DNA from 2 places in the Micromonospora sp. DT63 genome. Region 1 is predicted to be linked to the other one. Evidence: riboswitches for the same ligand, from Rfam matches in the RefSeq annotation. Region 1 holds a riboswitch; the other holds the start of a gene.

Region 1 (4,585 bases):
GGGCGCCGACCCGGCGCAGGCCGCCTGCTGGGGAGCGTTCGCGCACGCCGTGAGCGGCCAACGGCTGATCCCCCGCTACGGCCGAATCGGTTTCCTGGCACGGGAACTGCTCGACGAGATCCCGCGCACACTGGCCACCGTCTGACCAGGCGAGATCGGCCACATTCGCCCGTTTCGCCACTGACCGTCGGGGTACCGGATCAACACCCAGCCGAGCTACGAAAGGGGGCACGCCGGTGTCAACCGATGCCATCGTCCTGCTCAAAGAGGACCACAAGGAGATGCGTCGCCTGTTCAAGGCCTTCCAGGACGCCGAGGAGGGGCCGGCGAGCCAGCGGCAGAAGCTGGTGAACCAGATCCTCGAGGCCCTGACGGTGCACACCTACCTGGAGAACGAGGTGATGTACCCGGAGGTCCGCCGGCTCCTGCCCGACCTGGAGGACGACATCCTCGAGTCGTACGAGGAGCACCACGTGGCCGACGTGCTCTGCCTCGAACTGGCCGCGATGGACGCCGACGACGAGCGCTTCACCGCCAAGACGACGGTGCTGATCGAGAACGTCACGCACCACGTCGAGGAGGAAGAGGAGGAGTGGTTCCCCAAGGTCCGCGAGGCGTTGGGCCGTAAGCAGCTCCAGGAGATCGGCGAGAAGATGATCGCGCTGCGCGCGGACGCGCCGCGTACCCCCACCCAGCCGAAGGCGATCAAGAAGGCGCGCGACGCGGTGACCGCCTGAGCCACCAACCGTTCGACGAGGGGCCCGGCCGGACCGGGCCCCACGTCGTGTCCGGCCGGGCAGCAGCGCCGTCCCACCACCTCGCCGGGCGCACGTCGGGAGGTCGGCCGGGTCGCCCCGGGCCGGCCCGGTAGGATCGGCGCGGGCCGTTACTGGCGCGTGGGGATGGACAACCATCGGGAAGCGGTCCCGTCACGAGGACGTTTTTGCCGAGCGCCTGGGCCTTCCGCACGTCTGTAGGAGGTCGTATGTCGCACAACGCCGAGTCCACCGCATTCCGGAGCGCCCTCGAGGTGATCCGGGCTGTCGAGCCGCGGGTGGCCGACGCCATCGGCGCCGAGCTGACCGACCAGCGGGAGTCGCTCAAGCTCATCGCCAGCGAGAACTACGCCTCCCCGGCCACCCTGCTGGCCATGGGCAACTGGTTCAGCGACAAGTACGCCGAGGGCACCGTCGGCCGTCGCTTCTACGCCGGCTGCCAGAACGTCGACACCGTCGAGGCGCTCGCCGCCGAGCACGCCCGGGAGCTGTTCGGCGCCGCCCACGCGTACGTGCAGCCGCACTCGGGAATCGACGCCAACCTGGTCGCGTTCTGGGCGGTGCTGGCCGACCGGGTGGAGTCCCCCGCCCTGAAGAAGGCCCAGGTCCGCCAGGTCAACGACCTCACCGAGGCCGACTGGTTCGCGCTGCGCCGCGAGCTGGGCAACCAGCGGATGCTCGGCATGTCGCTGGACGCGGGCGGTCACCTCACCCACGGCTTCCGGCCGAACATCTCCGGCAAGATGTTCGACCAGCGCAGCTACGGCACCGACCCGGCCACCGGCCTCATCGACTACGACCGGGTCGCCGAGGCCGCCCGCGAGTTCAAGCCGCTGATCCTGGTCGGCGGCTACTCGGCGTACCCCCGGAAGGTGAACTTCCGGATCCTGCGGGAGATCGCCGACTCGGTCGGCGCCACCTTCATGGTCGACATGGCGCACTTCGCGGGCCTGGTGGCCGGCAAGGTCTTCACCGGCGACTTCGACCCGGTGCCGCACGCGCACATCGTCACCACCACCACCCACAAGTCGCTGCGCGGCCCCCGCGGCGGCATGGTTCTCTGTCAGCCGGAGCTGGCCGACCAGGTGGACCGGGGTTGCCCGATGGTGCTCGGCGGTCCGCTGCCGCACGTGATGGCCGCGAAGGCCGTCGCTCTCGCCGAGGCCCGCCGCCCCGACTTCGCCGACTACGCCCAGCGGATCGTGGACAACGCGCAGGCCCTCGCCGACGGGCTGCTGCGCCGGGGCGCGACGCTGGTCACCGGCGGCACCGACAACCACCTGGTGCTCATCGACGTCTCCGGGTACGGGCTCACCGGCCGGCAGGCCGAGCAGGCCCTGCTCGACTCCGGCATCGTCACCAACCGCAACTCGGTCCCGCAGGACCCGAACGGCGCCTGGTACACGTCCGGCATCCGGATCGGCACGCCGGCGCTGACCACCCGCGGGCTGGGCACCGCCGAGATGGACCAGACCGCCGAGCTGATCCACACCGTGCTGACCCAGACCACGGCCGGCGCCAACGCCGACGGCACCCCGTCCAAGGCGAAGTACACGCTCGACGCCGACCTGGCCGACAAGGTCGCCCGCCAGGCCACCGACCTGCTGGCCCCCCACCCGCTCTACCCGGCCATCAACCTGACCTGACGCCGGCCCGGACCCGCACGTGAGTTCCGCGTCGATCATGGAGTCGTGGTGCCCGAATCAGGGCGGGTGGCAACCTTTGTCCACCACCACAACCCCATGATCGACGCGGACGGGGGCGGGGCGCGCGGCGCGGGGCGCGGGGCGCGGGGCGCGGGGCGGGGGGTTAGTTCAGGGGGCGCTTGAGGTGGTAGCGGTGGACTTCGGTGCTGCCCTGGACGTTGTTCACGTCCTCGGCGGCCGAGACCAGCTCCCAGCCCTCCCGGCCGGCGCGGTTCAGGTGCGCGATGGCCGTGTCGCCGTAGGGGGTGATGTCCTTACGCGACCCGTCCGGGCCGTACCAGACGAACGAGACGGTGAAATTGCGGCCCTGCCCCTGATAGCGGCGGACGAGCAAGGCGTACTCCCAGGCAACCATGCGGCCCATTATGACCGTCCACGCAGGAGCTCGTCAGCGATGAGGGCGGCGAGCCGGTCCAACCCCCTGTCGATCTGCTCGGGTGTCACCGCGCTCACCGACAACCGCAGCGCGCACACCGGCGCCGTGTCGTCGTAGAAGTGCGCCATCGGCGTCCAGAGCACCCCGTAGTCACGCGCCGAGGTGTCCAGCAGCGCGTCGTCGACAGCGAACGGCACCGTCACCACCACGAAGAACCCGCCGGCCGGCACCGTCCACCGCACCGCCGCCGGCCGGTCCGGCTCATCGGGGAAACGCCGGGCCAGGCCGGCGACCAGGTGACGCAGATTGCGGGCGTACGCGGCCCGCTCCCGGGTGTTCGCGGGCACCAGGCTGCACCCGTGCTCCAGCAACCGTCCACCGATCACCGCCTGCGCGATAGGTGAGGTGTTCACCGTGACCATGCTCTTGATCATCGCGAGCTGGTCGGCGAGCGGGCCGACCCGACCGTCGGAGCCGGCCACCCGCTGGTCGGCGACCACGTAGCCGACCCTCGCCCCGGGCAGCACCGTCTTGGCGAACGAGCCGAGGTAGACCACCCGCCGGTCGGTGTCCAGCGCCTTGAGCGTGGGCGGGCGCGGCCCGTCGTCGACGGGGAACAGCCCGTACGGGTTGTCCTCCAGCAGCAGCAGGTCCTCCTCGGCGGCCAGCGCCAGCAGCCGCTGCCGGTCCGGGACGGTCATGCTGATCCCGGACGGGTTGGCGAAGTCCGGCAGCACGTAGCAGGCGCGCGGCCGAAGACCCGACGCGCGGGCCCGACGCACCTGCGCCCGCAGGTCGGCCAGGTCCACACCGGACGGTCCACCGGCGACCGGCCACACCGGCAGGTCCACCAGCCGGGCCGCCCCGGTCAGCCCGACGTAGGTCGGGGCGACCGCCAGCAGCACGTCCTGCGGGCCGGCCCGCAACGCCCGCAGCACCAGGAACATCGCCTCCTGGCAGCCGACGGTCACCACGACGGCCTCCGGGTCGACAGTGATCCCCTCGTCGACCGCGAGGTTGCGGGCGATGAGGTGGTGCACGACGCCCTTGGTCCGGCCGTACTGCAACAGCAGCCGTCGGGCCTGCTCGGGCGTGTGACCCAGGTCGTCGACGAGGTGCCGGTGGAACGTGTCCAGGTGCCGGTGCACCGCCGCGACGTCGAAGAACTCCTCGTACGGGCGTCCGGCCGCGAGCGACACCGCCGCCGGATAGCGTTCGGACACCTCATTGAGGAAGTTCATCGAGGTCAGCGCCGGGTCACCCAGCGCGGGGTGCAGGTCGGCGACGCTCAGGTCGACCGCCTCGGTCGATGTCACCGCTCAGCCCACCCCGAGCGTCCGCAGCTCGGCCGCCGCCGCCGGATCGGCGCAGCCGGCCAGGATCAGCGCGTCCCGCACCTCCGCGGCGAGCAGCGCCAACGCGTCCTGCGCGCCGGGCCGTCCCCCGACGGCCAGCGCCCAGAGCATCGGACGGCCGACCAGGACGCCCGCCGCGCCCAACGCCAGCGCCCGCAGCACGTCGGTGCCCCCACGGATGCCGCTGTCCAGCAGCACCTGAGCACCGTCGCCGACGGCGTCGACGACCTCGGGCAGCATGGTGACGCTGGCCGGCGTTCCGTCCAACTGACGCCCGCCGTGGTTGGACACCACGACCGCGTCCGCCCCGATCCGTACCGCCTCGACCGCGTCCCGGGGATCCAGCACCCCCTTGACGACCAGCGGCAGGTC
Region 2 (4,585 bases), on a different contig from region 1:
TACTGGCGGAACCAGTCGGGTACGGCGTTCCGGTAGGTGCTCCAGCGCCCGCGTTGTCGACCTGCGCGTGCGAGGTCGCGGAGCGATTCGGCGTCATCGCCTCGAACTCCGTAGAGATCGAGTAGCAGGTTCAGGTCGGTGAGCTTGATGCCCGACTGTCCAAGTTCGACTCTACTGATCTTGCTCGCTGCCGCGTCGATGACGGTGGCCGCATCGTCCTGCGTCTTGCCTGCACCTTCGCGGGCGCGTTTGAGGGCAAGGCCGAGGCGCCGTCGCTGGATCGTCGGGTTCACCACCGGCCGATTATGGCGTGGCTCTAGCTGGATCCCGCGACACGCCGCGAAGAGGTTCCCAAAATAGGAGTCCAACTTTAGCGTGGTTGTACTTCCAAAATAGGAGTCCAAGTTTGGGGTCTCATGGGATCGCACCTGCCGTACGACGACTACCTGCTGGCAGTGGCGCTGACCTTGGCTCGGCGTCATCGGCCGGTCTGGTCATGGCCGCGGTGGCGGTGGATCTGCCGATGTGGGGCCGACCTGCCGTGCCGAGCCCGGCACCGCATCCCGATCCGGCGAGGCCACTGGCCAGGGGAGGAGCAGGAGTGACCGAGGATCAGGTACGGAATCTTGTCCGTGCACCTGCCCGGCGTTGACGGGCTTTGCGCCGGCTGTCGCTGGTGGTGGGCACGGCTGTCCCCGTACCCCTGCTATCAGGCGGAATGTGCGGCCCGCTGGCACGCCCGGTCGGTCATCCGGCGCTTCCTGGATGGTCTGCCGTGACCACCCACGGCCCGGTCCTTCCGGTCTGGACCTGCGGCGGTTGCGACGCGCCTTGGCCCTGCCGGACCCGCCGCACCGAGATGGTTGCCGAGTTCGAGGGCGCTCCCGTGTCATTGGCCCTCTACATGGGGTCCTACCTGGTCTGGGCATCCGAGGATCTGACCTGGGTGCCCGCCGGGCTGCTGCACCGCCGCTTCCTGGGCTGGGGCCGGTGAGTCTGATCCGGCGGGGCGATGAGCGGTTCCACTACAGCGACAGCTCGCACAAGTGGATTCCGCCGAACCCGGACTACGACCAGGAGGTCTGGGACGAGATGGTCCGGCAGCATCAGCTCCAGCACCTGGAGGAGATCTCCAACCGCAGAAAGCCGGCCCGATCGCCTGATGCTGAGTAGCTGTGGACGACCGGGCTGCTCAGCATCAAGCGATCTCAGCGACCGGGCTACTGGCTCGCGCGTTCGGCGGCGCGTACGGCGTTGCGAAACAGCATCGCGACTGTGGTCGGACCGACCCCGCCGACCCGGGGCGTGATGGCGCCGGCGACCTCGGCGCACGCTTCGTCCACGTCCGGCAGGAGGCGCCGGCCCTCGTAGCGGACGCCGGCGCCGATGACGACGGCGCCGGGCTTGACGTGCTCGGGCTGCACGATCCCGGGTACGCCGGCGGCGGCGACGAGGATGTCGGCGCGGCGGGTGTAGCGGGCCCAGTCGGGCACGCCGGTGTGGACGACGGTGACGGCGGCGTTGGCGGTCGGGCGTTTCTGAGCGAGCAGCATCGCCAGGGGACGGCCGAGGGTGGCGCCCCGGCCGAGGATGACGACCTCACGGCCGGAGACGGGGATCTCGTGGTACGCCAGGAGGGCTTCGATGCCGGCAGGGGTGCACGGCAGCGGACCGGGCAGGCCGACGGCGAGACGCCCCATGTTGAGTGGGTGCATGCCGTCGATGTCTTTGTCCGGGTCGATGGTCTGCAGCGCCGCGTCGTAGTCCAGGTGCCCCGGCACCGGGTACTGCACGAGCAGCCCGTGCACGGCCGGATCGTTGTTGAATCGGGCGATGGCCCGGTGCAGCTCGGCCTGGGTGGCGGTGGCCGGCAGGTGCGCGTGCGGGGAGGCGAACCCGAGCGCGGCGGCCTGCCGCTGCTTGATGGCGATGTAACCGGCGCTGGCGTCGTCGTCTCCGACGAGGATGGTGGCGAGGCTCGGTGTGATCCCGTGGTCGCGCAGGCGGGCGGCCGCGGCGGCGGTCTCGGCCAGGACGGCTTCGGCCACCGGTGCGCCCGGCAGGAGCCGGGCGGTGTCCGGCGGGGTGCGGTGTGTTGCGGATTCGCTGGTCGTGGTCATGGCGGTCCCTCGACGCAGGCGCCCAGGCGGTCGACGCCCGCGAGAGGCTCCCCGATGGTTGGACCATCCCCGTGCCGCCAGTCGCCGGTGGTCCGATAATGCCGCATCACCAGGGCGGCTGCCCAGCCGGACCAGCGGCGTCGCCGTCAGCGTCAGGCAGACCCGCACTCGGGGTATGCCGCCGATCGCCGACATACCTCAGAGTCATAAATATGACTCTGAGGTATACCGCTCGTCGGGGTTGGTGCCGCCGATGGCGCCGGCCGGGCCAGCACGACGGTTCACTCGGGGTTCGGTAACACCCATGCTCCGACGAACGAAGAAGAGGTGTGAACGCGCGAGAGAGGACGGCCTGTGAATGAGCCGAGCCGAGCCGATGACGACATCTCCGGCATCGGAGTGGATCCGGTGGCCTTCGAGGTCTTCTACCGGCGGCACCTGGAGGCGGTGGGCCGGTTCGTGGCGCGGCGGGTCGACGACCCCCATCTCGCCGCCGACCTGACCGCCGACGTGTTCCTGGCGGTGATCGAGTCGGCGGCCGGCTACCGGCCGGACCGGGGTAGCCAGATCGGCTGGCTGTACGGGGTGGCCCGCAACGTCATCGGCGACGAGCGGCGTCGTGCGGCTCAACGACTGCGGGTGACCGGCCGACTGGCTGGACGACGGGATCTCGGCCCCGATGACATCGCCCGCATCGAGGAGCGGATCGACGCCGAGTCGGCGGCCCGCCGCACCCATCGCGCGCTGAGCGAGCTACCCGAGGGCACCCGATCGCTTGTCGAACTCGTCGCCGTGGACGGCCTCACCGTCGCGGAGGCGGCGACAGTGCTCGGGATGTCACCGGCCGCCGCCCGGGTCCGCCTGCACCGTGCCCGCCGCCTGGTTCGCGCCGTGCTCGCCAGCCCGGTCACCACCCTCGCCTGAGATGAGACGGAGCTGACGATGAACAAGACTGAACGATCGCCGCAGGGTTTCGAGGAGCAGCTTCTCAGGGACCTGAGCGCGCACGTCGCCCGACGGGCCGAGCTGGCGTCGGCGGGCCGTCCGGCCGGACGCCGTACCCGGTTCCCGCGCGGTTGGCGTCTCGCCGGAGCGGTCGGGCTGGCGGTGACGCTGACCGCCGGTGCGCTGGCGGTCCAGACCATGAGGCTCGGCGATCAGTCGCCGCCCACGGCCAGCGCGTCGGAGGTCTTTCACCTGGCGGCCGACGCCGCCCGGCAGCAGCCGGAGCTCACCGCCCGCCCCGACCAGTACGTCTTCACGGAAACCGTGGCGACGATCCGGGACATGCCGGCCAGTGGCCCGTACCGGACCATCCGGAACCAACTGTGGCAGTCGGCCGGTGGAGTCGCGTACACGCAGGGGCGCTATCGACCGGAGAGCGACCCGAACGGGTGGAGCGAGCTCAGGGTGCTCCGCATCGATGATCCCGCCGATCCCGAGAAGGAACTCGACGCGTTCCAGCCGCCCGCGTACCACGGCGATCTGCCCACCGATCCGGACGAGCTGCTGCGCTACCTTCGGGCGCACCCGGTCGACCTGCATCTACCCGAAGGCGCCGACGAGGAGGCCGTCTACGGGGGCGAGAGCATGGCGTACACCACCGCGTGGTCGATGCTCGACGGATACGTGCCACCCCGAGCGCTCGCGGCGCTGTTCGAACTGCTGGCACGGCAACCCGGAGCGGTAGTCATCTCGGGTGACGTGGTGGACGCTGCCGGCCGTCATGGGGTGGCGATTCGGATGCCCGGCGTGATCGGTGGAAACCTGGACCTCATCTTCGATCGGGACTCCCACGTCTACCTCGGCACCCGCAACTCGTTGGTGCGTAACGGCAAGGAGTCCCTGTACAACACTGCCGCGCTACTGCGCGTCGCCATCGTCGACCGACCGGGCCAGCTGCCCTGAGCGGTGCCCGGGATCGAGAAGGCCGGTGGGTCGGCGCACGAGCACGGGGCAGACCCACCGAACCTGGGCTGCGACGATGAGGGCATGACAACCGCTGAGGCGTACGTCGAGTTCGCGCGCCGCGAGGCACACGGGGTATCGCCCACGTACGAGCGACTGTCCGACGTCGTCGCCCACGACGGCGACCTGCTCGCCCTCCTCGACACGCTCCCGCCGGCCAAGCGTCAGCCGAATCTGCTGTTCGGCGTGGTCCGTTGGTTGGGCGGCCCGGTCGACGACCCGACCGCGTTCCACGACTTCACGATGGCGCACTGGCCGGCCGTCGAGGCGGAGATGCGAACCCGGGCCACCCAGACCAACGAGGCCGGCAGGTGTGCGGTCCTGCTGCCCGTTCTCGCCGCGCTGCCGCAGCCCCTCGCCCTGCTGGAGGTCGGGGCGTCCGCCGGCCTCTGCCTCTACCCCGACCGGTACGCCTACCGGTACGGCGAGCACCGGATCGGGTCCGGCGAGCCGGTCCTGGAGTGCGCGGCCAGCGGCTTCGAACCGCCGACACGCGT

The links. A riboswitch is a leader RNA that binds a small molecule or an ion and turns the genes downstream of it on or off. The one in region 1 is predicted to bind ZMP and ZTP.
Region 2: it holds a riboswitch for ZMP and ZTP, as region 1 does, so the genes downstream of both, ACLQ27_RS26570 (bifunctional 5,10-methylenetetrahydrofolate dehydrogenase/5,10-methenyltetrahydrofolate cyclohydrolase) here and ACLQ27_RS02640 (glycine hydroxymethyltransferase) in region 1, are expected to answer to the same signal.

What each region holds. Positions count from the first base shown of each region.
Region 1 is NZ_JBNCKQ010000001.1:546,343-550,927, forward strand. It holds gene ACLQ27_RS02630 (NAD(P)H-hydrate dehydratase) at 1-145, shown strand, start outside; gene ACLQ27_RS02635 (hemerythrin domain-containing protein) at 237-737, shown strand; ZMP/ZTP riboswitch at 876-967, shown strand; gene ACLQ27_RS02640 (glycine hydroxymethyltransferase) at 986-2,422, shown strand; gene ACLQ27_RS02645 (hypothetical protein) at 2,586-2,846, opposite strand; gene ACLQ27_RS02650 (PLP-dependent aminotransferase family protein) at 2,846-4,099, opposite strand; gene ACLQ27_RS02655 (alpha-hydroxy acid oxidase) at 4,178-4,585, opposite strand, start outside.
Region 2 is NZ_JBNCKQ010000008.1:139,389-143,973, reverse strand. It holds gene ACLQ27_RS26580 (helix-turn-helix domain-containing protein) at 1-296, opposite strand, end outside; gene ACLQ27_RS26575 (hypothetical protein) at 991-1,173, shown strand; gene ACLQ27_RS26570 (bifunctional 5,10-methylenetetrahydrofolate dehydrogenase/5,10-methenyltetrahydrofolate cyclohydrolase) at 1,221-2,120, opposite strand; ZMP/ZTP riboswitch at 2,134-2,215, opposite strand; gene ACLQ27_RS26565 (RNA polymerase sigma factor) at 2,475-3,044, shown strand; gene ACLQ27_RS26560 (CU044_5270 family protein) at 3,063-4,028, shown strand; gene ACLQ27_RS26555 (DUF2332 domain-containing protein) at 4,113-4,585, shown strand, end outside.